DNA from 4 places in the Fictibacillus arsenicus genome. Region 2 is predicted to be linked to each of the others. Evidence: riboswitches for the same ligand, from Rfam matches in the RefSeq annotation. Region 2 holds a riboswitch; each other region holds the start of a gene.
The links. A riboswitch is a leader RNA that binds a small molecule or an ion and turns the genes downstream of it on or off. The one in region 2 is predicted to bind cyclic di-GMP.

Region 1 (7,454 bases), 300 kb from region 2:
AAGCCGTGGAATCCTAAAAGACCGGTTTGACTGTACAGCGCCATGTTGTACCAGTTGCTAGCAAAAAGAGCTGATCCGTACTTTTTCGTGTATTCGTTTATCGGGCTCATAACGAAGAGGTACCCGATCACGAATGCAGCAAGTCCCAGTGCCCCGCGTGTTACCATACGAGCTTTTAGTTTCCCGTTGCCACGTTTGATTAAGATAATAACGAGCGGTATAAGGACGATGAGGTCTAAGATGAAAATAATATCTTTTGCCTGGAATAAATCTAGTATACTACCAGAAATCGCACCGACCTGATTCGCTTGAGACAGCACCGTCATCGATAATAGATCGTTGAAATATCGGTAGTAGATAAGGTCCCCTACGATTAAAAACGTTAGAACCGCATTAAGGATAAGTAAGCTGATCCAGCGTTTGCTTTGCTTTAAGAAAAGCGTCCAGAAAGAAACTAGCAATAGTGCCCCGACGCTGATTAACGTTAAACCTGCATAGAACCCAATGATGGTTCCTTCATTTAATAATTTGCTCAGGCTCTCTTTTATGAAGCCAACAAGGCCTGTTCGAGCGAAAACTGTATCAGAAAAAGCGCCAAATAAATAGAGTTTAAGAAAAACAGCGAGTAGAAAGGCACCATAGAAAAAATAGTCCCATCCCCAACGCTTGAAACCTTGTAGAATCATTCAATTGTATCCCCTTTCAGTACCTTTCTCATTTTACATTTTTATATAAAAAAGGGCAAACGTCCCTGATGGGAGTTTACCCATTTTTAAGTAGGTAGTGTACATTTTGTTAATGGTGGATGTGTCGAGGTGTGTCGGCTCGCGAGTATATTATTATTCTCGTGAGATTCCTTAAAAACTCGTGAAATTAAGGTTCATTTTCGTGAGATTACTAACGAAATTCGTGAGATTAACAAAATCCTAGAGCAAAATGGACCATTTTTACCTTTTGCCATCCTACGTAAGAATGCGCCAAAATAGCTTCAACAGCTATAAAAAAGAAGAGGAGAATAGTTATGAGTAAAATCGAACTAAAACCACCCGTAATTATTAAAAAACTGGAGGTCTTATTGAAGCGAAGTTCTCCCACAAGTCATAAAAGACCTCAAATCTTGGAAAGTTACCGAAGATTTAAAGCTGGATTTTCTGGTGAACAATCACTGAAATACTTTTATCGCTATTTGCCAAAAGACGGGCTCCTTTTTCTTCCCGGCTTACGAATCATGCATGATGAATACTATTTTCAGATGGATCAACTTATTGTTACTCCTACATTTCTACTCATTTTAGAGATTAAGAACCTTGCCGGACACCTTTATTTTGATGATAAGGTAAAACAGATGATTCGGACACTTGATGGAAAAAGGGAATGTTTTGAAGACCCCATTGAGCAGGTAAAGCGGCAAAGTTACCACTTAAATCAAATTTTGAAGCAGTGTAAGTTTCCTGCCATTCCTATTGAAAGGCTTGTTGTCATTACAAATCCATCTACAATTGTAGAATTCTCCCCTTCATATAAAGAGGCTTTTGCAAGAGTTATCAAGAGTGCTCAACTTCATCATAAGTTCACGTTATTCCAGCAAAAATATCAAACTTCTATATTGTCGAGTAAGGAGATGAAGAAAATTAGTAAACAATTGTTTAAATTACATGACGCCCACGATCCAGATGTTTGCGATCTGTTTCAAATGGACAAACATGAATTATTGAATGGCGTTCTATGTCCCAAATGTGACCAGCCTTTCACCATGTACTATAAAGGAGCAAATTGGTGGTGTCTCAATTGTCCGCATAAATCTAAAATAGCCCATATTGAAGCACTTAAAGATTATGCCCTTCTTATTTCCCCTACCATTACGAACAGAGAGTGCAAATACTTTTTACACCTTCCATCCACAAGTATCACGACCCATTTGCTGAAAGCACTCATTCTTCCTTATACAGGTTCTACAAAATCTCGTTCCTACAACTTATTACCCTTACTAAACTTAAAATAAAAAGACAGCCCCTAAAGAAGGAGCTGTCCTCTTACAATTAATTGATCTTCATCTTCAACGAATATGGTGTTAAGGATGCATTACCGAATACATCGGTTACTTTAATGAAGTAGTTCCCTGCTTTTACATTGTAGTTCAACACTTCAGCATCTCCCAATGCATACGTATCAGATGTTGCGACAAGCTTGCCTTTGCTGTCGTAAAGGCTAATCACGCCATCGATTTGATCGTTTGCAAATGTGATCTGACCTGAGTGAGGAGCCATGAAGCTGAATGAATACCAATCAGCGTCTCCGCCTGCTACTCCTGCATTCAGGTGGCCATTGCTTTCCCACTCTTTCATTGCCGTACGCTTCAGCTTGATCGGCTTGGATGGAATGTTGTTTTTCACAGCAGATCCAGCATCTTCATCCTTCGTGTTAACTGGTTTTACAGTCAGTTCGTACTCGTTAAGGTTCGGACTTGGGAAATCCCACAGCCATTGGTCAGCGATTACGAAATATCCTTTGCCAGCTTTCGCTTGGAATGAACCTTGCTCCGGTCCGCTATCCCAGCTCTTGTCATACATACGTGCAGAGCTATATTCTTCCGGATCTAAAATGCGGTTGCCGTTTTTGTCTTCCAAAATGGCAATTACGCCATCAATCGGTTTTAGCAGGTCAGGATATTTTTCCTGCATTTCTTTTGTAGGTGCAATTGTTTTGTAATGTACACCATACAATCCGTTCGTTTTTGCTTTTACATAATAAGCATCATAGTCGCCGTTCATCGCGTAGTTACCACGAACCGTTTCAGCTGGCATGTCTTTTACTGGTGTTTTCTCGATATCATTGTTTGGTTCGTACTTATCTTCAGGATTTTCAACCACAACTTTTGAAGTAAAGCTGTACTTGTCAAAGCTCGGCTGATAGTTTGGATGCATCACACGGATAAAGTATTCTTCTCCAGACTGAAGCCCTGCAGAAAATTTATCTTTTGTTTCAATGTCCATGAAGCCCCAAGTGATGTTCGTTGCTACAGGTACAAGTGTTGTAAAACCATCTTCGAATTCCATGATCTTCATGATTTCCATTGCTGGAACGGCTTCTGAAGAGCTTAAGTCAATTTCAAATATTGCACTTTCTTCTACTTCAAACTTGTAGAAATCTTCATCACCCGCATATTGGAAGTATCCTTCTGCACCTGCTTCGGGATCATATTCAAGTGCTGCTTCGCGAATGCGCTCGAGCATTGCTTTTTCTTCTTCCATCCAGTCATCTTCGCCACCCATTGAATCATGGTGGTTCTTTTTGTACTCGTTGCGCCTAGAGATGTACTCTTCAACATCCATGTCGCCTTCCATGTACTCTTCTTCCAGATGCCCACCATTCGGGAAGCCATCTTCATCTTCAGATACAGGTTTTGCATCAATAGTTAATGAATACGGAACATGAGAAGAAGGATACTCACGGTTCATTCCATCTTCAAACAAACTCATTGGGAAGAAGAATCCTGGTGTATGGTTATCAACTTCGACCACATACTCCATTCCAGGCATAGCTTCAAAAGTTAGAACCTCCCCTTCACCAGCTGGCTTCAGGTTTACGATATCCATTTCCTGCTCCATTGGAGGCATGTCCTCTGGCATATCTTCAGGCATGTCTTCCGGCCATGGCTCGATCATTTTCAAGCTAAGCGTCGAGTCGATTCCAGGAACACCGCCAATTGCAACTTTCACGATCTGAGACTCTTCTGTTTTAAACGAATAAAAATCAGAATCTCCGTCGTGTCCAGTGAACGTCCAGTCACCTTCCCCTTCGGATACAAACGGGAATGATTCAACCGCTACCGGATTTTCACGTGTATTTGTATCTTCTAGTAAACGATCAAACTTCTCAACAGACAGTTTGTACGCTGATTTTCCATCCGCATTGTAGTTTCCGTTTACGTCACTAACGCCAATCACAAGCGTTCCGTCTTCAGGCACTTCATACAAATGTCCTTCTGTTTTGCCTTCAAGCGTCTTGTTCACATCTTTTTGAAGAGGCTTGATTGCTTTACCTGCCAAATAATACGTAAACTTGTAGTCATAATCAGCTGAACCTTCTAAAACCGTTTGTACATACTCACCCTTTTTCACTGGGAACTGAATGAACTGCTCTTCGTATGCCTTTTTGATAGTGCCTTCTTTGACTAATTTCTCAGATACATCTACTTTTTCAGCCGTTTTTAACAGACTTGATTTGCTCTTCGCTACATATACAGAGCTAGGAATTTTGGAAGTGTCAAAAGACAATGCTTTTACAGGATCCACAAGACCGTTCGCATACTTTACATCGTAGCCTTTTGCACCAAGATCTTTACCGGTTTGTTCTAAGATGTACTCGATCTGTTTCGGCTTAAGATTCGGATTTTTTGATAATAAAAGTGAAGCTACACCCGCTACTACTGGAGATGCCATGGATGTTCCGCTCAGTTTATAGAAAGTGGATTTCTTCTCATAATCATAAAGCGGTGCATATACATTCTCACCTGGTGCTACTACGTCCACAGATGGTCCGTATGTAGAATAAGTAGAAAGCATATTATCCTTGTTTGTGGAACCAACAGAAATTACCCCTTCAAAAGCTGCAGGATAACTGTTCAGGTTCATCCCTTCATTTCCCGCTGCAGCAACAACCGTTACATCAGCTGCAATAGCCTTTGCTACTGCATCTTGAATCAACGGTGACGGGAAAATGCTCCCTAAGCTCATGTTGATGACTTTTGCCTTTTTCTCAATCGCATACATGATGGCATCTGCGATTACGTAATCTGATGCACCCATCCCTCGGTCAAAAACATCAATCGGTAAAATCTCTACGTTTGGGTTAACCCCATAACCGCCGACACCATTTCCTTTTTCTGAGGCAATGATACCCGCAACATGCGTCCCATGATAATCAGGCGTCCCCTGGTTCATTGGGTTTACCGCATTATAGGACGGCAGCAGTTTGTTTTTTAATTCAGGATGCTTTGAATCGATCCCCGTATCGATTACCGCAACACGTACTTTGTTTTTACCAGCCATAGATTGAGCCTTGTCCACATTTAAAAGAGACATGTGGTATTGCTGATCAATTTTCGGATCAGTCGTCCCAAGTTTAACGAAATTTGCAGACGGAGAAACGATATCTACTTTCCCCAATTTGCTGTACGCCTTCATAACGTCTTCCATTTTCTTGCCGCTGTTGATCTTAACAACATCGTACTTTAGTGACGACATTCTGCGCTGTAGTGTTGCTCCCGCTTTTTTGTGTTCACTCGTGGACAACGTTTTGTTGTACTTGACGAGTAATGTAGTTTCGCTGATCTGGTCTTTCTTTTTAGCCAAGTTGTACGGATTTTCCTTAACTCGACTTCCTGGTTTAAATAGTTCAGAGACCGGAATGGAACTCTTTTCAACAGAGTAATTATCCGTCTCGGCAAATACAGGCGCAAAGCTTGAGCCTATTAAGCTGACAGACAGTCCGAGCGACGCCAGCGTTTTATGCCATTTGTTCATACCTTCAACCCCTCTAAAATAGAAATTTTTGGTACCCCTCGTAAACTAGTATAGCAAATTATCAAACTACTTTACAAATTTTTACAAAAATATATTACTATCATTTTAATAGAAAAACTTTAAACAAATGTTTAAAAGATACCTAACAATAAGGACTTTTTTACCGATAAAAAAGATATAGTTTTTACCCGTTTAACTAGTTATCGGTATGCCGCGGTTAAGACTTAAATGGTACAACTGGAGAAATTCAGTGTCACAAAGCTATAGGGGCTAAGGTCTTGTACTACGCCAGCCAGCTGCCATTACCATTACACTTTAGGAGGAATTGGTATGAAAAAATCATTGGCAAAATGGGTTACCGCAACGACTCTAGCATTCACAGCTGTTGCTGCAACAGGAACAACGGGCTTTGCTGCTAAAAAGGAACATAAGCAAGAATCCGAAATGGTAACTGTTGTTTACCAAGGTGAAGTACTAGAATTAGAGGAAGCAGGAGCAAGATTGTTTAGAGAAAACCTGATCCTGCCTGTTAAAGCTATTGCAGAAGCAAACGGCGGAAGTGTAGTCTATAATGAAAAAAGCATTACAGCAACACGCGGTGACATTTCTTACACGCTAAGACTTCACCCGCGTTTCTTCCAATTTGATAACGAAGATGTGCTTTTTGCAATCATCCCTTCAAAAATCTATTCTGGTAAATCAATCAACTCGTTAAAGTTCATCGAACGTGCACTTGGCGTTACACTTGAGTTTAACGAAGAAGATAACACGCTGTACATTAACTAGTCATCGGGGTAAAACTATGTACAGAAAGAAGCTGCTCACTTTATGTGGCAGCTTTTTCTACTTTGGGTATTTGATGACCTGTAATTTCACGGAAATCACTGTTATTCTAACGAAAATAGGGGTTAATCTCACAGATTTTTTACATAATCTCACGAAAATTTCAATATACTCGCGAGCAGACAATCCTCGACATATCCACCAATAAAAAAAGAGCCAATCCCAAAAAGATTAGCTCCCCATCAAACAGTATAATCAAGAGTCGGCTGAAACTCTCTAAATTTATAGTGTACGAGTTTAGAAGTGTTCCATCTTTTCTCCATGAGGTTCAGTTTCTTTTTTACGTAATCAAAATGCGCTTTCCCCTGATACTCATCACCGAGGTATATTTCGCATTCGTTATTCCCTAAATACACGACCTTTAAGATGTGGCCGTTCAAATGGCAGATGTATAAACCGTTGCCTAACCGGATCACCGTTCACACCTCTTCTTTCAAGGAATGTTTCCAAGCTTCATAGGCAAGAAAAGCGCGCACTTCTTCCTTATTAATTCCCATTTCTTTCGCTTGCGTAACAAGCTCAACCCATTCAGGATCAAGCAGCTCTACCTGAATATTTAACAATTGTTCCACAGGTACCTCCAACGCTTTAGCCAATTTTTGTATCATATGCGCAGACGGGTTGGTTTTATGACTTTCGATGCTGCTTAAATAGCCTTTAGATATTTTTGCTTTATGGGCAAGCTTCGTGATGCTGAGACCTTTTCTTAATCGGAATTTCTTAATTTGTTTCCCAAGACGCATATTCACAAGCAACAACTTCCTTTGCTATAAAACCTCCTCTTTATCCAGAACAGCTTTTACAATATAGCGGTGAGTTGGATTTTTCATGGGATGACACGTAATTAAGGTAAGAATACTTTCAGATGAATCTTTCCTTAACACCGATAAATCATCAGGCAGCACGATCATTTCATCGATGATTCGATATGTAAGCTTTTTGTTTTTTGTTACCACGTGAATCGTGTCCCCAACTTCCACTTCTGGCAAACGGTTGAACTGTTTCCCGTATGTGTAGCTTCGGTGGGCAGCAATGGCCGAATTTCCAGCCTCCCCAACAGGAGAGGTGCCTTTTAGATGTCCAGCT
Region 2 (7,454 bases):
GAAGAATTTTGCTGAGACACTGGGTGAAATTGTTGGCTGAGTGGAAATATATACAGTTAGAAAACCTGCATCATCTAGACTGGCCTAGTCAAATGAGACAATAATAAAACACCACCAGTTAGGCTGCCATACTACCAAATTCAATTGGGGTGTGGTAGCCTAATTTTTCTTGTATACGCTCTTCATTATAATACTTCATGTACTGATCTACTTTTTCCCTGATTTTATCTATCGGCATAGAATTAAACTTCACATATTGAAATTCTTCAGATTTTAGATTGGAATGGAAGGACTCAATAACCGCATTATCCCAACAATTTCCTCTTCTGGACATACTGCTGACCAATTTCCTATCCTTTATTAGTTGTTGATACCCATAGGATGTATACACACTTCCTTGATCTGAGTGGATTATAACCCCTTTGGGGTTCCCTCGTGATTCCAAAGCTGCTTTTAAGGTATCTGCCACAAGAGGAACTTGTTGATGGGTATAGAGCTTGTGAGCCACAATTTGATTATTAAATAAATCCATTATGGTCGATAGGTACAATGTAATAGAACCATATTGAACATATGTTATATCTGTTACCCACTTTTGATTAGGTCGAGCTGCTGAAAAATCTCGATTTAAAATGTTTGGTGCGACAATGATGGATTCCCCTTGAGATTTCCACTTGCGCTTTGGCTTTACACGGCACTGTAGATGATGCTTTTGCATAATACGTTGCACCGAATTTCGATTCAAACTAATTTGATATCGACGTTTAAGTAAATTCTTAATTTTACGATGTCCATACCGATAGTTAGTCTCTTCACAAAGTGAGATAATGACCTTCTCTGATTTAGACAAATCATTAGATGGAGTAGACACCCAACGATAGTATGTGGACCTTGGAACGTTTAGCGCGCTTAGAATAGCCGTAACCGTGTACTTTTTTCGTAATTTTTTTACCAAACGGAGAACTACTTCTTTTTCAACTCCTTTTCGATCTCCAAATACTTTTTTAAGATTTCATTCTCCTGTTTATAGTGATTGAATTGACGGTCCTTTTTTTCCTCTTCACTAGCTGAATCAGGTCCAAGACCGTAAGAGTATTGTTTGCCTATTGGCTGATTAAACCGGTGTACTTGATTTTCACGATACCATTTCACCCATGTTTTTATTTGCGAAACATTTTTAATGCCATACTTATTCATAATTTCTTCATTCGTAAATTGGCCACTCATTTTATCCTTAACAACAGCCCACTTTGTTTCTTTTGAATATACGTTTTTGCCCATGCAAAAACACCTCCGATTATCACTTAGAATAAGTGTATCATTTCGGAGGTGTTTTATTGTGTCTCATCTACCTAGGTTAGTCTAATCTGCAGGTTTTTTTATTTTTCCATAGACCAGAAAAAGAAATAATTGGTATAATTATTTGTGAAATGATTCACAACCTTATATAGGATGGTAATTATGAACAAAACTTTTACTGATAAATGTGAGGCAGCCTTATATTCCTCTATAATATTTATATTATTTATAATTATACTAATGATTCCTGAGTTTATGAAATACGGTATTTCATGGGCTATTATTATTGAGGTAATTCCTATTTTTATAATAGCTTTGTTAGGTAGTTTATTTTATGGTATTCCGGTTTCACTCTTATCGGAAAACCTGACAAAAAATCTATATAGCACACGTTTTTTAATAGCCGGATTCATACATATATTCTTTGGTTTTCTTACTATATTAGTACTTAAAGGATTTGGATTATTTGCAGTGGGTGCTTTTTTGCTATTCTTTCTTTGTGATGAATGGCTAAAAAGAGAGAAGGAAGTTATGAAGAAAAAAATATCGTACAAAATGGAGCAGGATTACTTGTGCTAATTGTTTTGATGGGATATTTCTCCTTCAATTTAGTCGAATACCTCAAGTTTAAATCCAAAGAATATTATCTAATTCCGGAAGGCTACGTAGGTGAGGTAACTGTATTATATAACGTTGAAAAAGCACCCAAACCTCAGAGAATAAAAGACTATAAAGTTATTAAAGTGAATGAAGAAGGGTATGCTTTAACTTCTTTATCAGAACCGCGTGGCGAAATCGACAACAAATATTTTTACGTTGATAAAAAGGGAAAGAAAACGGAAATCGATTATAATTGTATTCATGACAGTAGAAGTGGGGGACATGATGTACACGATTATATAGAATTTAAAGTTACAGATTTCGGTTGCGGAGAAGCATTTGTATTAGAGGGAGATATTACAAGTCCTAATATAAAACCCTCTCTGTCGGTTGAGGAAATTCTTATAAGAGAAGGATTAGAATAAAGGAATACTAAAATAATAATATTTGCAAGATGGACAATATGCCTATTTTTCGTAATTGAAGCGTAAAACACAACCCACTTTTTCTATAGTAGGATAATAATAGATTACTTGGAAAATAAAAGGGGTTAGGGATATATTATGAAAAAATGGATTACAACTACGGTTTTAGGATCGGCATTATTATTATCACCAGTACAAGCTTTTGCAAATATCGGAGATCAAACGCTTCGTCCAACAATGACACATTCAGATGTAAAAACACTTCAAACAATATTGCGCGATAAGGGTTATTTTACATATAGCGGATCGCCGACAACTTATTATGGCTCATATACAAAGAGCGCCGTTGTTAGCTTCCAGCGTGCAAAAGGATTAACAGCTGATGGAATAGCTGGACGTAACACATTCAACAAACTAGGAGTCTACAAAGTTAATAACTCATATCTAGTAGATTATGCAAAGCGTTATGTGGGGACGCCTTACAAGTGGGGCGGGACAACTCCTGACGGTTTCGATTGTTCTGGATATATCAATTATGTATTTAAAAACTCTCACAGCATTTATTTGCCGCGTACTGTGAAAGATATGTGGGCGAACACAGGATATAAAGTGTACAGCCAAGCTGTTGGAGATCTAGTGTTCTTTGAAACTTACGAGCCAGGTGCATCTCATATGGGGATCTATATCGGGAACGGTAAGTTCATACACGCTGGTTCATCATCAGGTGTAACGATCTCTGAGATGGATAACTCATATTGGAAGCCGCGTTATATTGGAACAAAACGTCTGTAACATATAAAAGGAAAAGGAGCCCGATGACTTCGGTCTCCTTTTTTATTATCCTAGAACAAGATTCTTGCCCAAGGATCGCAGCAGCATTTGCGTTTCTTCTTTTTCTTCTTCATGACCTTGACCTTCTTGCACTTCAAGACATCAGAGCTAGAAGAGCTGGAAGATTCGCATTTAAAGTCATGCTTTTTGTCTTCCTTTTTGTCTTCCTTTTTCCAGGATTTCTTTTCCTCCTCGAACTTGCAGTGGTCGAAATCTCCACACTTATAACACATATAAATATTCACCTCTCTGGAATATTACCGATTTCCTTAAACAGAGATCGGCTTTCTCTATATAGTATGTAGGTGAAGACAAGTTGCATAGACGAATGATGGGGTTTTAAAAAATTGGGAACATGTGGGGCGATTTGGGGACAGACCCGGGTCTGTCCCCAAACAAATACATTTAGCTCTTATTTGTCCATCCTGGGTGGACGCGGATAAATAACCGAATAAAAGCAAAAAAAACCACGCCGTTATCGAAATGGCGTGGCTTTCGTTTACTTTTTAAGGCTGACTCGGCTCTTGAATGAACATGCCTTCCTTTGCAAAAGCGAAATGAATCGCATGCTTAAGGTTTCTAAAATAAGTGCTATCACCTAAAGAATATTGGTGTTTCGTTACTTCCATACTCAACTCTGGGGAGATACCTACAAGCAGCGTTTCCATTCCAAACAAACGGGCAGAAGAAACGAGTTTATTTAACATATCAATCATCTCTGAATCAATCGACTTGATACCTGTCAAATCTAAAATCACAATCTTCGCTCTATGCTGCGGCAGCGACGTAAGTGTATGCTCCAGCATATCTTTAGAACGCAGCTCATTATATTTACCGATCAACGGAATAACCACAATATGATCGGTTACAGGTATGATTGGTGATGAAATTTCTCTAATAAGATCTGTTAACTCGCGCGTGCGATTCTCAACCATCGCTTCAAGCTTCATGATTTCGTTTTGTTCTTCACGCTGAACAAGATCACGAATATTATCGCTAGGAGTAATATCTGTCTCAGTAATTTTTATTTTTAGTAAATCAGATGTGGAGTCATCCTCTTGAACTTCATACCACATATGTGTATCAAACAATCCAGTGAAAACACCTGCCCAGTGGCCAGGTAAGAAGCGTCCCATACGCTTACTTCCTTGCGCTTTTTTAACCTTTGTTTCCCAGCTGTTGGAGATTGTGATCACTGCTTCTTTCTTTTCTATATTCACATCGATAAACGTTTTACCCCAGCCGGCTGTTACATAGATATTTGGCAGGGCTTCTATGGACGTTTTAATATCGCCAATCTTATTTTTATAAAAATCACTAACTACTAAACCGGTTCGGTATCCAGCTGTTTCAAAAACGAGGTCAGCTGTACCTTCACCTGTAATTTCCTCAATAGAATCAAGAAAAACTTTAAACGCTGAATCGATCCAAAACAGCATGACGTCTCCGCCTTCAAATTGGAAAATTCCCTTGGAAGTGTCCCATTCAAAAGAAGAACCATTTACATCTACACTTTTTTGAGTATCAAATAATTCATTCGGCGTCTTATTCATATCTATTTCCTCCATAGGCTAAAAAATACAAACACCCTTATCTTTTACCCTTAATTGTATTGGATGAAACTTAATTTTTTCGACATGGGGACAGACCCGGGTCTGTCCCCATAAAAAGACAAACCCCTTCTTTGTTCTTTCCACGAAGACATCCTAAAAAAGAAAAAACCACCAGATATCTTTATCTGGTGGCTCAATTAATTTTGTTTGTTTTTCCATTTATTAAATTCAAGAAACTCTTTAAATTGTTCTTTGCTTACACCGGAACCCATGGCTTCTTTAACAAGATCGGCCCATTCCTGGTCTAGGTTTTGAGTATCAACTTCAGGCATTATTAAGTGATCGACTGGAATATTCAATACATCAGCAATCTTCTCGAGAAGCTGGATTGATGGATTTTGTTGAATATTACGCTCCAAAGCACTTATGTACGATTTTGCAACCCCTGCTTTATCAGCCAGTGCTGTAATGGAGAGGCCTTTTTCAGTTCGGTATTTTTTTACGCGTTCACCAATCATCATCTGCATCCCCATTTAGTAGTAATTTGCTTTTATTATATCTTTCTACATTTGGGAAGTAAATAAATTATGAGACCTGCTTACTAATTTTCTTGTAGTAGGTATTCATTCATTGCCAATTGAGGATTTTGTAAAAAGTTCATAATCTCTTCTTTAGTGAAACCGTGATCTCTAGCTTCTTTCATCAATTCAATCCACTCTCGATCCAACGTCAAAATATTTTCCACTAAAAAATCCCTCCAGATAAGCTTTTTTGTTCAGGTAACCCGGCGATCTTAGCAATAAGCCTTAGACCCGTGGCTTTGCGCCCATTTCTTTCGAGAATGTTTGCCCTTGTCTGAAGGATGATTAGGTAAAATTTCCTAACACAAATTGATTATATACAAGCAAATAAGAGAATGTTGTCAGAAAATGGCTGTAATATAAATGTAATATTAGAAAAATATTACTACCCCTATAAATTAAAATAAAAGGATTGGCGAAAGGATTGTGGAAATTAAAGTATAGAATATTCCTACTAATAAACGTTCTTGAATGAAAGGATGAAGCAATATGTCTGATAAATTGCCACTAAGCCTGTCGAATCAGCTCGCATTACCTATTATTAATGCGCCGATGTTTTTAGTATCAAGTCCTGATATGGTTATTGAAAGCTGTAAAAACGGAATTGTAGGCACGTTTCCTCTATTAAATGCAAGAACATCGGAACTTTTAGAAAACTGGATGATTCGTATTTCAGAAGAACTTACACAAGTTCAACAATCAGATCCTAACGCTAAAATAGCTCCTTGGGGTGTCAATCTAATTGTGCATCGCACCAATAAACGTTTTGAGGAAGACATGGAGCTCATAAAAAAATACGAACCGCCTATCGTCATCACGTCTCTTGGAAACCCAAGCGATGTAGCAAAAATCGTTCACAGTTATGGTGGACTTGTTTTTTCAGATGTTATTTCACTCGATCACGCACGTAAAGCAGCTAAAACAGGGATTGATGGCCTTATCTTAGTCTGCAGCGGGGCAGGAGGACATGGGGGAACACTGAATCCGTTTGCTTTCTTAAAAGCTGTTAAAGAGTTTTGGGATGGAATTACGATACTGGCGGGCGCTATTTCAACGGGAGAAGAAATTTTGGCTGCTAAAATCCTTGGAGCAGACTTGGTATACATGGGTACTCGTTTTATCGCGACAGAAGAATCATCGGCAAGTGAAGAATACAGACAGATGCTGATTGAGTCGACGTTAGAAGATCTCATCTATACGGATGCAATAAGCGGAATCAAAGGAAATTATCTTTTACCATCCTTGAAAAGAGCAGGGTATGATGTGGACAACATGCTGAAAAAAGATTCTGTAGATCTGTCATTCTCAGAATCCAAGGCTAAAGCCTGGAAAGATATCTGGTCAGCTGGACAAGGAGTAGGAAGTGTTAAGAATGTTTCAAGAGTTAAGGATGTTGTAGAAGAACTAACACTTGAATATAAGAATGCGCTGCAATCACAAGAATTCATTCAATTAAAATAAACCAAATTAAGGGAAAAGGTAGACTTTTAGAACTAAATCCCCCAAATCCACTAGAGATAATCGTGGATTTAGGGGATTTTTTGTGTGTATGTCTGATGTGGACATATTGAGTAGATTTGTAATTGTAAGGGGTCTGTCCCGGGTCTGTCCCCGGGACAGACCCCCTTCTTAAATTCTTAAGTTATTTTTGGTCCTATTTTAGACATCCCAAAATTTTTTAACATAAAAACAAGACTTAAGTGAAGGAGGAATTCTATGAAGAGTGTACACGAATCGGAAGACAAATTGTCTCGCCCGTCTGATCGACTCGTTGAAGAAGTCTCGAAGATGGACGGTGATATTCTTATTCTTGGTGTAGGCGGGAAAATGGGACCGAGCCTAGCTAAACTTGCGAAACGAGCAATAAACCAAGCAGGAGTCAGCAAAAAAGTAATTGGAGTGTCACGATTTTCAAAAGGCAATCTTCAGCAAGAGCTTGAAAATGAGGGAATTCAAACGATTGCTGCCGACTTACTCAACGAACAAGACCTGAACAAACTTCCAAAGCTTCAAAACGTCATCTACATGGCAGGAAACAAATTTGGCACTTCCGGCAACGAAAGTTTTACATGGGCGATGAACGCATATCTCCCAGGTAAAGTTGCTGAAACGTTCAAAGACTCAAATATAGTAGCTTTTTCTACCGGAAACGTGTATCCATTAAC
Region 3 (7,454 bases), 800 kb from region 2:
TATTTGCCTGCAGCACAAGTGAACGTGTCTTTTTCTTCATCATAAACCCAGTTCGATTGGTGATGAGGATTTTTTTTAAAGGACCTTTTTTGTTCCTTCTCAAACAGGCCATATTTAATGTATGCTTCCTGCTTTTTCTCTTCTAAATACGCATAGTTTTCTTCTGAACCATAACCTGCATCTGCGATAATGCGTTTTGGATCAATATTAAATTTCGCTTTGACTTCTTGAAGATGCGGGATAAGACACCGTGTGTCTCCTGGGCGTTGGTGCAGGGTATACGATAAGATGAACTGTTCGTTTGATGCCATTTGAACATTGTACCCAGGCTTCAATTGCCCGTTTTTCATATGGTCTTCCTTCATACGCATGAAGGTCGCATCTGGATCTGTTTTTGAAAAACTTTTTCGATCACCACAGATGGATAAGTTCTTCTTATACTTAAGACTTCTTGGCAGATAGTCTTTTTTCATGACCTTTATAGCTTTCTTAAGTTCTTTATTCTTTGGTTCTTTCTCCAGTTTTCCTTCCCATTCTTTTACTTTGTTTTGAATCTTCTCAGGTGAAATAACCGTCTTTTCATTCTCTTCACAAGACGCTTCTTCTTTCCAGACACCATCGATCTGTGTAATGAGCTCCTCTACTTTACCCTCAAGTTTTTCTTTATATTTTTCCGTGCTCTTCCTCCAAACAAATGTATACCGATTGGCGTTCGCTTCAATCTTTGTTCCATCTAAAAAGTAAGAATCGAGTTGAACTTGTCCTTCTTCTACTAGTAATACAATCACTTGTTTAAACAAGTCGTCTATTAATCCCTTTAATCGTTCGGAACGAAACCGATTAATTGTACGGAAATCAGGCGTTTGAAAACCACTCAGCCACATAAGAGGAAGGTGAACGGTTAGCTGATGAGCAATTTCTCGGCCAGAATACATGCGCTGTGTATAGGCATAGACAAGAATCTTCGCCATCATTTTTGGATGATATGTACTTCGCCCGCCTCCGGGATAATACTTAAGGAAGTGTTGGTCAGGAACACGCTCGATCATTTCGTTTACAACGCGTGCCACACTATGCGAGGGAATTAATTCACTTATATCCATTGGAAGAGTCAGTTGATCCATGTTATAATCGATGAAAGAAATATGATCATGTTTCATAAAAAAATCGCTCCTTTTGTATGGTTGTTGTTGTGGTGACTTAATCATACTAAATAGGGCGATTTTTTTATTGTGCAAAAAGACATATTAAAAAAGGCTGACACCAAAAGGTCACGTTATGTGTCCTTTTGAGTCAGCCCCTTTGTTTTTTATTTATCTTTTTCTTCTCTTTCACTTGCGATAGTTGGCGGTTCTTCTTGTGAGGTAATGTCAGTATCATAACCGATCTGTCTTAGATCTTCAGTGTCTGCCACAGTACCGCCAGCCATTCCTTCGTTAATCATCCTATCGATATCTAAGTATAGTTCATCTTTTCCTTCATAAGCTTTATCCTTATTACTCATTCTTGTCATCCTTTCTTTTTAAAGTGAATGCTCTTTAAAACCACAAAAAATATATTGTTGTCTTAGATTTTTGCTATTATAATTGAAATTAATGGAAGCGTGGAAGCATACTTTTTATTTGGGCATCTATAAGTATGTGGAGCTAGTGATGCAACCGGCCGGCATAAGAAGACTTTATCTTCTGTTGTGGGCTTTTTTATTTTGTCCAAAAAGTCAGGAAGAAAACAAAAATTAACGGGAAAAGGAGTTTTTCAAGATGGCAAATCATGCAGTGCGGGCATTTTCTTATGATCGAGGAAACCATTTTGCTTTTGGGCATTTGAAAAATAATCATCATGTGAAAAAGACTCAGCATCTTGAAGTCATTCCTCCCGAGAAACTTCATAAAGAAAATAAAAAAGAAGATTATTTTGAAAAGAGTGTTCATGAAAATAAACCTTTTAAAACGTATACCAGAAAAGATATAGAGAAACATCATCAAGGAGCAAAAGAAGCGGAACGGATCTATAACAACTGGAGGCATGAATTAGCGGATAGCTCCTCTGACTTTATCCATTCTATTAAAGGTGAGCTGAAAGAAACTCCTGAAACTGGCTTAGATACCTTTAAAGAAGAAGTTTCTGAGTCACTTGAAAAATTTTTGCTCGGTTTAAAGAATAATCTGGAGAAATTGCTTGCAGACTCGCCACAAGGTCAAGTAAAGAAACATTTAAAATCTGCTGAAGGATTATTAGAGACGGTACGGGAATTATTATGGAACCAAATTGAAGAGATTGTTAAGAAGCATGTACCTGAGGAACCAGGAAATCAAAACGGGGAAAGTGACCCAACGAACGAAATTGAACTGCCAGTAGAGGAAACAAACCCGCCAGTTCAAGTTCCTCCATCAACCAATCCTTCAGTGAACAATCCTGTTGTAACACTTGCGCCAAACCAGGTATTTTCTTCAGGTTCGTTTAAAATGGAGGTAAGAGTCGGAAGCCTGACTTCAGAAATAAAGTTTGCCGATCCCAGCAAAAAGTCAGAAGGAACAACCATGTTCTATATCGTGGACGGATATGGAACGAGAAAAGCAGTAGATATTAAATTTTCTAATGAAACGCTTCAAAAGCTTTTCGAAAACCGTATTAAAGATTCGAAAATCTATAAAAAAGAAATTTCGTTGGAAAGTTTTAATGCCGTACTTAAAAAGATTGAGGCTTACATGAAAGAATTGTCTTCTATTAACCCTGAACGGTTAAAATCAAAGGTATATGGTGAGAAAGAAAATTTAAAACTTGAGAATGTAATCGATAAGTTCACTGATCTTTTTTACTCATTAAGAATGTAATGAAACTTAAATCATTACAAGCCGTATATAACAATAAGCAGAAATATGAAACGCTCAAGAAAAAGGGGCGTTTTTTTTATTCAAATCCATTCCAATATAAAGGGAAAAGGAGACAAAAATGAAAAAGACTTTAATGGCCGCTTTATTATCAATCACGGTATTAACGGGTTGTTCTGCAGTGAATGAAGTAACAAATGGTCTGAACTATGTACCTGAAGCTACTGAGTATATTAATGATGTACAACAATTTTCAAAAGAGATTTCTGCAATTGCAGAAACGGCAGTAAACGACCCAAAAGCGAGAGAAGAACTTGAACAGCTGCTGGGAGATATGAAATCAGACATTAGTGAGTTTAGCGATTTAACACCGCCTTCTGTGTTTGAAGATGTTCACAATCAGGTGATTGAACATAATAATCAGCTTCAAGAGGGAATAGATAAGTATTTATCAGTTATAAAAGACGGGGAACTGAACGCTGATCTGCTCGAACAAAGCGGTTTGCTGGATGATATCGCTGTTTACAATGATCTATTATCACAAATTAAAAAACTCGGCGAATAATTTTAAAACAGCTGCAATCTTGTAGCTGTTTTTTCCTACCTATCCCTGCTTTCTTAAGCTGTTTTCCTAAGCAATGTTGCCTTTGTAGATGTTGATTTCCGTTCCAGGATGCTCGCTTTCCGCGGGGCGTGCGGTGAGCCTCCTCGCGCTTTGCGCCTTTAGGAGTCTCACCTTCAAGTAAGTTTGTGTGCTCCTGCGTCTACAAGCAAATCGTAACGAAGCATGTTCCTCGTCGCATGCCTTGCAAGAAGTATATTCAGGTAGTTGGCACGCAGGAGTCTCGCACCTTGCTCTCCAATCAACTAGTCAAAGAAGCCTACTCAACTAAAAAATGTTCAAAAGTAGCAATCTTTTAGAAAAGAGCTTTTTTTATGTTACAAATCGACTATTTTCGGGAATATGACAGTGAGAAAAATGGCGAGGGTGGGTATAAAGCATGAATGATTATCATCTTAAGATTGAAGATTACTTGCAGCTATTAAAAAGAAGATACAAAAAGGGAAGGCTGCAGGCAAAACAATACCGTAAAAGAATCGAGCTTATAAACATGTGGCACATTCGGGGTGTTGTTAAAGTGCCGAAAGAATAATTTAAGTTATGACTGATCGATGTCGATAATATAAACACGACTAGACTTGGCAGGTGCAGCATGGTTTCAATAAACAATACATTCAAACAGGTGGAGCATTCGAAATATGATTATATTCTTCATATTGCGTTTGCCGTTCTTCTCTGTTTATATAGTTTTCTTTTATTATTCTCCAGCAAACTGCTAGGTTCTCTGTTTTTTATTTTTGGTGTAATTTTGCTAAGTTTAACGGTTTGGAAAGGGATTAAAACCTTTTTTTCGATCGCTGGAGTAATCCTTATGCTATGGCTGTTATTTTATAGCAGAATTCTTTGGATTGATGCTCTTCAAGTTTTGCCGGTGTTTTTTTATGAAATCTTCCAGGCATTATTTTTCCTTGGGTCTGCAATCGGAATAGCTCTATTATATAGTTTAGCTATTAAATCAGCCCCGCTCTCTAATCTGGTGAGCAGACATACTGTACATGGGATGTATTTTCTGACTGCTATCCTTTTGATGCCCTATACATTAATCTATACCTATGGAGCATTTATGCAAGGTGATCTAAACGGGGTGTTCTGGTCGGTTCTCATCCTCGTTCTATGGGGGATTTTATATGCTGTTCAGCTTATAACTCATGAAAATAAAGTTATGAGAATTGGTTTATTTGCCGTTAACATCGGCATTGGATGGTGGACGATTAACAGGTGGATAATGATCCTTTCATAAGAGAAGAGAAGCCCGCGGGCTTCTCTTTATTAGTTTCGCCTAATTTTTGCCAATAGATGAAGGATCTCAAAGTATAACCAGACTAATGTTACCATCAAGCCAAATGCGCCGTACCATTCCATGTATTTGGGAACACGCTGGTTTGCTCCATATTCGATAAAGTCAAAATCAAGAACCAAATTAAGCGCCGCTATAACTACGATAAATAGACTGATACCAATACCTATTGGTCCTGAACTATGAAGGTAGGGAATATCGATTCCGAAAAAACCTAAAATGAAACTCGTAAGATAAACAAGCATAATTCCGGCGGTTGCAGAGAAAACGATCAATCTGAAATTGTGTGTAACTTTAATGATTCGGAGCATATAAGCGAGCAGCAAGGCAAATAGCGTACCGAATGTTAATGCCGCGGCCTGCATTGTGATTCCATTAAACTGAGATTCAAAGTTTGCAGATATTCCGCCTACTGCCAATCCTTCCAGAGCCGCATAAAAAGGTGCCAGCAGCGGAGCGGTTTTAGGAACAAAGGCAATGATTAAAGCTGAAATGAGTCCCCCGATCACACCAATCATGATTAAGTGGCCAACAGGTTCCCCTATATTATATTGATGCCAAGTGTAAAAGGAAGAAGCCATTAAAATGATCAGTAGAATAAAGGTTTTATAAACTGTTCCTGATAATGTCATCTGTTTACTGACAGAGGTTCCTCCAAATTTATTAAAGGGTGTACCTTTTAAAGCAGGATTAGCACTTCTCATAAAAAACTACCTCCTTACCTTTCTTCCATATAACTATACGATTTTTCTATTGTAAAGTTTCATGTTTAAGCCATTTACTTCTCTCCAATTTAAGACACAAGTCCCTCTTGATATTTTTTGAAATTATGGTTCTTTAGGAAGTAATGACTATTTTGGACAAAGACCGACAAATAAAACATAAATTGGATGTATTATATAAATGAAAGAAGGGAGGTGAATTTGTGCGAATTCCAAGCATCATTATGCAAGGTTTGATCGCAGGTGCCATCCTTTTTATTCCTGGTGAAGTATTTGCCGAGAAAAACAATGAAGATAAACAAAATTCAGCAGCTGAACAAAAAACTCAATCGGATCTTAAACAGGATAATGCAAAAGCTGATATTCCTGACCGAGAATCTCTTAAAGAGAATGTATCAAAACCTGAAGTTTCTGAAGCTAGGACGAAGAAAATGAAAGGGGATACATCTAGCTCTAAAGGTTCGGAGAAAAGGTATGAAGCCAGAGAGAAGAATGCTGCTGCTGAAAAAAATAGGTCTTCTCAGCAAACAAAATACTCGAATGGACTAAAAAAATCAGTTCCTCAAGGACAACTCAAAAAGAATGTTCCAATAAATCAGCCTGTGAAGAAAAGGGCTGAAACATCAAAGTACATACATACAGAAACGCCTATAAACCAATCAGTACTGCCTGAAGTAACGGCAGAGGATGAACAAAGGAAGAAGCTCTTTTTATCAAAAAAGAAGATCAAAGAACAGCGGGAAAAAGCTGCATCAAAACTTCCTATCGAGCTTCCTTCTAAAGAACTTCCCATACAGCCGGATACAAAGGCAATACCATTAACTGCTGGACAAAGCTCTTCTCATTCATCATCCTCTAAGGACGCTGGAAATGGAGGAGCGCCTTTAGCCAATGTTAAGGCTAATTTGGTCCTGCCGTTAATCTTTGCTGATAGTGAAAAAGTTTCTGTGTATTTTAGCAGAATGGACCTCTTGAGAAGTCAATGGGTGAACGCACCGCCATCAATGCCACCGGAAACTGCTCTTTAATTTTTCATGGAGATATTGTGATGTTATTAAATCAACCATTTGAAAATTAAGGAGCGAATTATAATGAAAAAAGTCAACCGTACATTTGTAAAATCTTTAGTATTTGCTGGAACATTAACTCTTGCGGCAGTTGTAGGAACAGGTGCTGCTGAAGCGGCTGGTAATAAAACAGAGCATGCGATAAAGGCTCAAAGCTCAAAAGCATCTCAAGGACAAGTACAAGCTAAGGATGAGAAGTATGCAAAACCATCTAAAGTTACTGTGAAAGTTCAGAAACCAGTTAAAGCTGAAAAGCCGGTTAAGGCTGAAAAAGCAGCAAAACCTGCAAAAGCTGAAAAGCCTGTTAAAGATAAGAGTCACTCTCAAGGTGCAGAGCATGCAAGTGAAAATGCAAAGAAGCATGCTGCTCTTAACTCAGCTATTCATGCTGCTCCCACTGAAAAAGAAGAGCCAGTAGTAACTGAGCCTGTAACAGAGGAACCAACTGAGGTTACAGTTCCAGTTGAGGAAGAAGAAACTGAAGTAATCGAAATTGAAATTCCTGAAGCAGACAGTGATGAAGGTAAAACTGATGAAACTGTAACTGAAGAAGAGGATGCAACTCGCAACGATGAAGATACTGATGTGGATTCTGATGAAGAAGCTGTGAAAGAAGACGATGATGACTCTGAAACAGACGAAGTTCAAGAGGAAAATGAAGACAATCCAGTTAAAGAAGAAGAGGGGACAGATGTTATCGCTGACGAAGATGCAGTGAAAGAAGATGATTCTGACGAAGAAGAATCTGAAGATACTGAAGAAGTAAAAGAAAACAAATCTCTTCAAAACAAAATCAATTCTAATGCATATGAGCGTTCAAGTGAAAACGCGAAGCTGCATGCTGCACCAAACGCTGCTGTTCACGCTGCAGAAGCAGAAGAAGTACCAGCTGAAGAAGAAGTGACTGAGGAAGCA
Region 4 (7,454 bases), 290 kb from region 2:
GACTTTCCCTTAACGGCCGCATCCCAAGTTTCTTCAAAAGTATTCCCTAGAGGTGTCACAGCACCCATACCCGTAATAACAACTCTTCTCACCGAAAACACCTACCAATAATTTGTAATATTGTATATTTCTACAAAAATTTACCGATTTCCTTTTTAATCGACAATTTTTCCGATGATTATTTGAGTATTCATTACACACTTATGGATGTGAATGGACAGCTTTATAAATGTGAAGTTCCAGGTAGATTTGGTGGTAATCGTAAAGGGGAAATTTATGGAAAATTGGATTGTACAGCTGCAATGCGTGCTATTAAAAAAGGCGGGTATGTAAATCAACGAGTATTCTTTGCGGATGAACATAAAGCATTAGCAGCAGGGTATCGTCCTTGCGGTACATACCTTAGAAGACAATATATACAATGGAAAGAAAATAGATAATCTTACTATATTTTTTTTGCTGCTAAAAACCACTCTTTAATATATGGAACTTGTAAGTATCCGGAATTTTCATTTACCAAATCTATAAACCACTTAAGCTGTCCATCCCAATTTTCTAGTTTACCTGGTGGGTATAACATCCAACCTAGCTCTTCTAAGGTAAAGTTGGCCTTAGCGCTATTCCGCATCATAGAAGTACTCACCAGATTTTCATTCATGTTATCTCCACCTTTCGTGATCGGTACTATATGATCAATAGTGGGCATGAGGTCCCAATAGGCAGGATGACATTCACTCATCTTCCAATTTGGATGAAACGGGAATTCTTTGGGATAGTTCATCGAAAGAATTCTGAGCACCGGTGGAAATATTAACTTTTGACCGCTGTACCGATCGATAAATCCATCTTTCATAAAAACCCGCAACATCAAAGCTTTTGAATAAGTTCGCTTTACATATTCTATCTTTTTAAAGGGATATTGGTGATTAATTAATTCATTACCAGAAGCTTGATCTCCGGATTCAACAAACTGACATAGTGATTTAATTAGATCTGCTTTATTCATGTAATGTCTCCTTTTGTTTTTGATTGCGATAAAAGACAGAAATTATACAATACCCAAATAGAGAAAATAATAGTATAGAACCAAATGTTTGTAATACAAGACATTCATATAACGGTGTCATGAAAAAGTACATGCAGGGTTTGGTTAACTGTGAGAAAGAGAATTGAACGAGCAATTACTCGTTCTTTTTTTATTTAGAAAAACCATTTATAGTACAAAATGTATATTATTGGTAGTATAATAGTTTAGACATTACATGTACCTTAACAGATATTGAAATGAATCGATAACTAGGAGGTCAGGGATGAAAGGAATTCTTATTTTTTTATTTACCTTTTTTATTGTATTTGGATTATCTTCAATAACTCAAGCTGCAGACAACATTAAAGTCCAGATCAATGGCAGCTTAGTCAATTTTGATACTCAACCCTTTGCTGAGGGCGGCAGGGTGTTGGTACCATTGCGTGGGGTTGCAGAGGAACTGGGAGCTGAAGTGAATTGGTATCCGGCAACAAACGGTATAACAATCAAGAATGGCATGAAATATATCCACTTTAAATTGAATTCTAAGTTGGTTCTTATTAACGGAGAAGAAACGATCATTGATGTTGCACCTGCTGCTAAGAATGGCCGTGCTTTCCTCCCACTTCGTTTTATTGGTGAGCAATTTGGATCGGAGGTAAAATGGTCACCCAAAGAACAAACCGCGTATATTTTTAAGGGAGAACTTACAACTCTACTAAAACCGTTTTATAAAGGCATGCCTCTCAACAAAATTGACAAGCTTGTAGAAAAGATAGACTATTGGGACCTTGCGTATGGAGAAGGTTCATTAACAGCTAAAACAAAAGTTTATGGAAAGGACGCCTTATTCCTTTTTTATATTAAAGATCACGGATTGAAGAATCTTCAAATTGCTTTCGAGGATTCTGGAGATTCACTGGAACTTGGTAAGTATTATAGTGAAAAGATGAAAGCTGAATTAGGAGCATACATTTTAAATAAAGAAACATATTATGATTTTACATCAGAGTGGAATCAATACAGCAAAGCTTTAGCCACTCGTTATAATCTGAATACACAGAAGGCTGAAGAGGGAAAAGTGTCAGTCACTATTAATAAAGTGTTTGAGTAAAGATTGGAAGACCGCATTCATCATTTTCATTTTTGGAAGCGGTCTTTCTTTATGAGAAGAAAAGGGGATGAACAAATGTTTTACACTAAAAAGAATTCAGTTTTCGTTTCTTTGTTATTAAGTTTTGCACTGTTGTTTTCGTTGCTGTTGTCAAATGTGACAACCGTTCATGCTGAGACAGAAACGAAACCGGTGACTTATTTAGCACTTGGGGATTCTTTAGCTGCAGGTCAAACCCCTTATTTTAAAATTGGAAAAGGGTATGCAGATTTACTGGCTGAAGATTTAAAAGAAATCGGATTTTTAAATTCCTTTAGTAAGCAGTATGCTTTTTCGATGTATACCTCACAAAAAGTACTTGATGATATTTTAAATGATGTACGAAAAGGTAAGGACGATACTACAGGAATCAGAGCTCATATTGCAGAAGCAGATATGATTACGTTAGATGCTGGAGCGAATGACCTCCTTCAAAAGATGAAACGAACAGATGATGGGCTATCTATTGACCCGGTGGATCTTTCTGAGGTTTTAACACAAGTTGAAAACAATATAAAAGATATTTTAGTAGAAATCAAATCTCTTAACCCACAAGCAAAAGTCTATGTAATGGGTTATTACAATGCCTATCCATACTTGCCAGCTGATCAGCAAGAACAGTTTCTACCTATATTAAACGAATTGAACGATACGATAAAAGAAGCTGCCGTTAGCGAAGATGGCGTTTATGTACCAACAAAAGAAGCAATTGCAGTAAATGTTAAAGTCAATCTTCCAAACCCTTCAGACATTCACCCTAGTGTAAAAGGATATGAAAAGATTTCAGGAGAGTTCTGGGAAGTTGTATTACCTAACATTACAAATCACTTGAGAGAATCCATATATGTGAATGGGGTGTTCCAGACGTTTGACCAAGATCCAGTTTACATCAATGGACGAACACTGGTCCATGTGCGCGGGGTGTTCGATGACTTAGGGGCGACTGTCAGCTGGGATTCAAAAACAAACTCGGTGATCATCAAAAAGGGTACAGATGTGGTGAAGCTTGAACTAAACTCTAATAAAGCTTATAAAAATGGAGTTCTCTTTAACATAGATGCTTCTGCAAAAGTAATTAATAACAGAACGATGATTCCACTAAGGTTTATCTCAGAATCAATAGGAGCAAAGGTAAAGTGGGATGCAGGAACAGGGAACATTTTTATAGCAAATTAAGATATTTAATATATTTTTAAATAACCCCCACAACTTTTAGCAGTGGGGGTTATTTCTATTCTACGACGTAAATCCCGCCGGTTTCTTGATCCCAAACAACTTCTGTATCAAAAGATTCTCCAATAAAACGAACAGGGACCATCGTACGTCCGTTTAAAGCAATCGCTTCTTGATCGAGTTCCACTGTTTCACCGTTTTTTGTAGCAGACTTCTCACCAATTTTCAGTGTTATCGTAACTCCGTCTTTTGTTGCAGTAACAGTTTGCGTTTTGTTGTCCCAAGTGATCTCTGCACCTAATGCTTCAAAAATAGCACGAAGCGGAACAACGGTTCTGTTCGCGATGACTACTGGCTCTTGGTCGAACTCCACTTCAACATCATCTACAAAAACTTTTGTTTTCTTTTCTTTTTTGCTTTCTTCTTTATTTGTTTTTTCTGGTTTAGCTGTTTCGATACGATCTAATTGCTCTTGAGCCGCAGTTTTTAAGGAAGCAGCTCTTTCGTTCAATGCTGTAATTTCATCAGCATTATCCGTTTTGCTTTCTAATCCGGAAATCTGTTTTTCAACAGCACTTAATTGATTAATAGAAGAAATTAGTTTGCCACGAACGCCATTTGCGCTTTCGTATTTTTCTTCATCATCGAGTTCTTCCTCTTCTTCTGCAACTTCTTCAGACTGTTCTTCATCATCGGAATCTTTATCGGTTTCTTCTTCTTCAGTGTCATCTTCTTCAGTTACGTCTTCTTTAACATCTTCAGTGGAGTCTTCCGCTGTATCTTCATCAGTTTCAGTCTCAGTGTTTTGTGCAGAAACTTCTTCTGATGCAGGAGTTTCATCTTCTACAGGTTCTTCAGTTGCTGGATCATCTTCCACTGGTGGTTCTGCAGGAGGTTCTTCTCCTTCGACAGGTGGTTCCTCTTCAGTTGGAGACTCTTCCTCAGAAGGTGTTTGTCCACCTAAGATGCTGTCGAGCTTATCCGTTGCTTCACTAATAAGCTCTTCAATGTCATCCAAACGCTCGCTGATCTGCTCAAGCTGTTTTTCAGCACCTTTTTTTTCTTTGTCCTTGCCTTTGCCGTTATCTTTACCTTTCCCATTCCCTTTATCGTCATCTTCCTCATCGTCGTCTTCATCTTCTTCGGGATCGTCTGTATCGTCATCGCTGTTGTCATCTTCGTTGTGTCCTTTGCCCTTTCCACTATCCTTTTGGGCAACAAAATCCTTCATGCCTTCAGCAGCCGAATATGCAGGTGATGCCAAGACAATCGTGGCAGCTAAAAAGCTGAAAGTGAGCTTCTTGTACCAAGTTTCCTTCTTTTTCATTCCCTTTCCTCCTTGAAATGTTTGTTAGGGTAATGGCAGCTGGCTGACATCGACCGGATGAATCCAATCATTAGCCCCTATAGCTTTGTGACACTGGATTTCTCCAGTTGTACCCTTCAATTTATATCGGTTTAAAAGTGAATTTTATGTAATATTTTGTAAGGTATTATGTTAGGAAAACTACTGAGTTTATGATGGGCTTTATGAGGATTGGAAAGTAGTGTGGATTTTGTTAGAGGAAAATAATTCTCGGGGTTTATGTGATAGTTTTGAATTAAAATAAGTTCATTAAAAAGAACATAAGGTTCTTTAAAAATTACAAAAATGTATGAAAATTGAAGAAAAAGGAAGGTAAATAGTACATTTGTACATTAAAAAGAACAAAAATGAGCTTAAATGAGGGTTTTTAAAGTAGGTATAACGTTCTATAATAACAACATAAACGTTCTTTAAAAAGAACAAGTTGAGAAATCATCCTCTAATAAAGGTGGGGATTGTCATAAGAAATAAACGGCTTAGGAAATTTAGAAATAAACATTGGGCTTATTTATTTACCATTAAGGTAGCAACCATCTTTTACATTTCGACATTTTCATTGATGTTTTTATTAGGAACAACCAGCGCTTATTTCAATGATATTGAAACTCTAACCCTTCCTTTAAAAACAGAATGGGAAGTACCTGATCCACCAGATTCGACTGATGATTGGGAGAAGAGTTCTTTAGAGTTTATTGGAGAATCGAGTTTTGCAAACGGTATATCTGCCACCATAAAGAATAGTGGTAGTGATATGACTGATTCTGTTGACTATACAGTTTATTATATTCCCGAGGGTAATCCGAAATTTGGAGTAGAGGTTTACAAAGATTCACTACCTTTATTGAAAAAGGATGAAATTTATACCTTGCAATATGCAACGACTACTCCTGGTTATTATAAATTTAAAGCAGTTCAAAGGGAAGGACATGGGAATAAATCAACAGGTGGTAAAGGAAACCCAGAAAAAGCATTATGGAGCGAGACTATTACTTTAGGAGAAGTTCCTAAAAACCCTGATGGCATAATTGAAAACCCTGAAACACCAACAATTACAAATGACTCACCTGACACAACTTCAGAAAATCCTGAAATTACGCCAGAAACTCCTAATACAGATGATTCACCAGATACTGAATTGCAACATCCAGCAGAAGATAGTACTGAAATTAATGAAACAAATAACGATGATACAGAAAACATACAGCAAAGTGAGACAACAACTGAAGAAACACAATAAAAGATTATGAGGTGAAAAATATTGATTAAAGCAAAGATTTGGATGAGTAGAATCATCACTTCCATATTATTTTTATCCCTTTTATTCATGGCCTTTGTCGTCATTTCATCTAAAGCTTCTGGTGGAGAACCGAACTTCTTAGGCTATCAGTTAAAAACGGTTCTTTCAGGATCAATGGAACCGAGCATTCAAACAGGATCTATTATCGCGATTAAACCAGGCGGAGATATGACCCGTTTCCAAAAAGATGATGTTATTACTTTCATAAAAGAAGACAATTCCCTTGTAACTCACAGAGTTTTGGAAGTACGAGGTCAAGGTGAACAAACACAATACGTTACCAAAGGTGATAACAACGAAGATCCGGATAAAGACCCAATACTTTCTAAGAACGTTGTAGGTGAATACAAAGGATTTACAATACCTTTCTTAGGCTATGCTATAGATTTTGCTAAATCAAAAGAGGGTACAGCAATACTTTTAATACTACCGGGTTTGTTCTTATTGATTTATTCAGGGATTACAGTCTGGCAAACGGTAAGAGAATTAGATCCATCAAAAAACAAAGAAACAACAATTAATGGTTAATTAACTTCGGTTGAATCCCCCTTATTGGGGGCTCAATATAAAAATTACATACCCATGAAGAGTGGGCGATAGGGAGGAAAAAAGTAAATGAGTATCAAAAAGAAAATCGGTTTAGGAGTAGCTTCTGGGGCATTAGGATTGGCAATGATCAGTGGGGGAACCTGGGCAGCATTCTCAGATTCGGAGACTTTAGCTGACAATGATTTTTTTGCTGGGACATTAGATTTAAAACCTGAAATGGAGTCTAGTGCTTTATTCGAAATTAGTGATCTTGCTCCAGGTGATACAATGACAAGAAACATTAATCTTACAAACGCTGGTTCAGTTGATATTAAGCATGTTTGGTTTGATGTTACCTATACCCTAAATGATGTAGCTAACCCTACAGGTGTCCCAATTGATCCTAGTAATATGAATAAACTTGAAGATGATATTAAAGTTAGTATTTTCAACCTTGATGGATCACCATTAGAGGCTATGAAGAGAGATAATACTACTTTGGTTTTAACAGGACTTACTCTTAAAGAATTGAGAGATCTGGGTGAAGTAGATATTAGCCGTAACGGATTAGCTGCTGGTAGTGGTGATTCTGATCGATATGAAATAAAACTAGAATATGTAAACTTAGGAAATCAAAATCATCAACAAGGAGATTCAATAACTGCTCAACTCATATTCAATGCACAGCAAAGAGATGGAATGGAACGTGCTAATACAGGAAGTGGAACTCCTACAGGTAATGGGGATGTAATAACTGATTAAAAGTATGAACGAAGGCGGGTTAAACCCGTCTTTTGTTCTATATGTAAGGTGATGAGAGGAGAATATAATGAAAAAAATTATATTTTTTTCCTTTTTATACACATGTGTCTTACTCTTATTGACTATTATTCCTGTTGGGAGTACAGGA

Region 1: linked by a shared signal. The riboswitch ahead of ABE41_RS17140 (stalk domain-containing protein) and the one ahead of ABE41_RS20800 (anti-repressor SinI family protein) in region 2 are both predicted to bind cyclic di-GMP.
Region 3: linked by a shared signal. The riboswitch ahead of ABE41_RS02255 (hypothetical protein) and the one ahead of ABE41_RS20800 (anti-repressor SinI family protein) in region 2 are both predicted to bind cyclic di-GMP.
Region 4: linked by a shared signal. The riboswitch ahead of ABE41_RS17180 (copper amine oxidase N-terminal domain-containing protein) and the one ahead of ABE41_RS20800 (anti-repressor SinI family protein) in region 2 are both predicted to bind cyclic di-GMP.

The regions. Positions count from the first base shown of each region.
Region 1 covers NZ_CP016761.1:3,355,374-3,362,827, forward strand. Annotated here, with positions in the region: gene ABE41_RS17125 (LTA synthase family protein) at 1-686, opposite strand, end outside; gene ABE41_RS17130 (nuclease-related domain-containing protein) at 1,022-2,002, shown strand; gene ABE41_RS17135 (S8 family serine peptidase) at 2,040-5,525, opposite strand; cyclic di-GMP riboswitch class I at 5,746-5,829, shown strand; gene ABE41_RS17140 (stalk domain-containing protein) at 5,856-6,311, shown strand; gene ABE41_RS17145 (hypothetical protein) at 6,551-6,784, opposite strand; gene ABE41_RS17150 (helix-turn-helix domain-containing protein) at 6,788-7,111, opposite strand; gene ABE41_RS17155 (class D sortase) at 7,136-7,454, opposite strand, start outside.
Region 2 covers NZ_CP016761.1:3,652,373-3,659,826, reverse strand. Annotated here, with positions in the region: gene ABE41_RS18470 (ABC transporter ATP-binding protein) at 1-40, shown strand, start outside; one part of gene ABE41_RS18465 (IS3 family transposase) at 119-1,005, opposite strand; one part of gene ABE41_RS18465 (IS3 family transposase) at 1,005-1,281, opposite strand; gene ABE41_RS18455 (hypothetical protein) at 1,462-1,878, shown strand; gene ABE41_RS18450 (DUF6843 domain-containing protein) at 1,806-2,324, shown strand; gene ABE41_RS18445 (C40 family peptidase) at 2,463-3,116, shown strand; gene ABE41_RS18435 (STAS domain-containing protein) at 3,662-4,708, opposite strand; gene ABE41_RS18430 (helix-turn-helix domain-containing protein) at 4,906-5,226, opposite strand; gene ABE41_RS20800 (anti-repressor SinI family protein) at 5,310-5,453, opposite strand; cyclic di-GMP riboswitch class I at 5,484-5,568, opposite strand; gene ABE41_RS18425 (NAD(P)H-dependent flavin oxidoreductase) at 5,779-6,750, shown strand; gene ABE41_RS18420 (NAD-dependent epimerase/dehydratase family protein) at 7,006-7,454, shown strand, end outside.
Region 3 covers NZ_CP016761.1:400,814-408,267, forward strand. Annotated here, with positions in the region: gene ABE41_RS02245 (IS1182 family transposase) at 1-1,160, opposite strand, end outside; gene ABE41_RS02250 (hypothetical protein) at 1,310-1,504, opposite strand; cyclic di-GMP riboswitch class II at 1,589-1,673, shown strand; gene ABE41_RS02255 (hypothetical protein) at 1,761-2,834, shown strand; gene ABE41_RS02260 (DUF6376 family protein) at 2,953-3,396, shown strand; gene ABE41_RS20870 (hypothetical protein) at 3,833-3,985, shown strand; gene ABE41_RS02265 (hypothetical protein) at 4,046-4,693, shown strand; gene ABE41_RS02270 (Bax inhibitor-1/YccA family protein) at 4,723-5,454, opposite strand; gene ABE41_RS02275 (hypothetical protein) at 5,676-6,500, shown strand; gene ABE41_RS02280 (hypothetical protein) at 6,564-7,454, shown strand, end outside.
Region 4 covers NZ_CP016761.1:3,363,952-3,371,405, reverse strand. Annotated here, with positions in the region: gene fabF (beta-ketoacyl-ACP synthase II) at 1-101, opposite strand, end outside; gene ABE41_RS17200 (metal-binding protein) at 183-440, shown strand; gene ABE41_RS17195 (HNH endonuclease signature motif containing protein) at 446-1,006, opposite strand; gene ABE41_RS17190 (copper amine oxidase N-terminal domain-containing protein) at 1,311-2,141, shown strand; gene ABE41_RS17185 (SGNH/GDSL hydrolase family protein) at 2,217-3,356, shown strand; gene ABE41_RS17180 (copper amine oxidase N-terminal domain-containing protein) at 3,412-4,680, opposite strand; cyclic di-GMP riboswitch class I at 4,712-4,804, opposite strand; gene tapA (amyloid fiber anchoring/assembly protein TapA) at 5,144-5,956, shown strand; gene sipW (signal peptidase I SipW) at 5,978-6,544, shown strand; gene ABE41_RS17165 (TasA family protein) at 6,632-7,306, shown strand; gene ABE41_RS17160 (LPXTG cell wall anchor domain-containing protein) at 7,374-7,454, shown strand, end outside.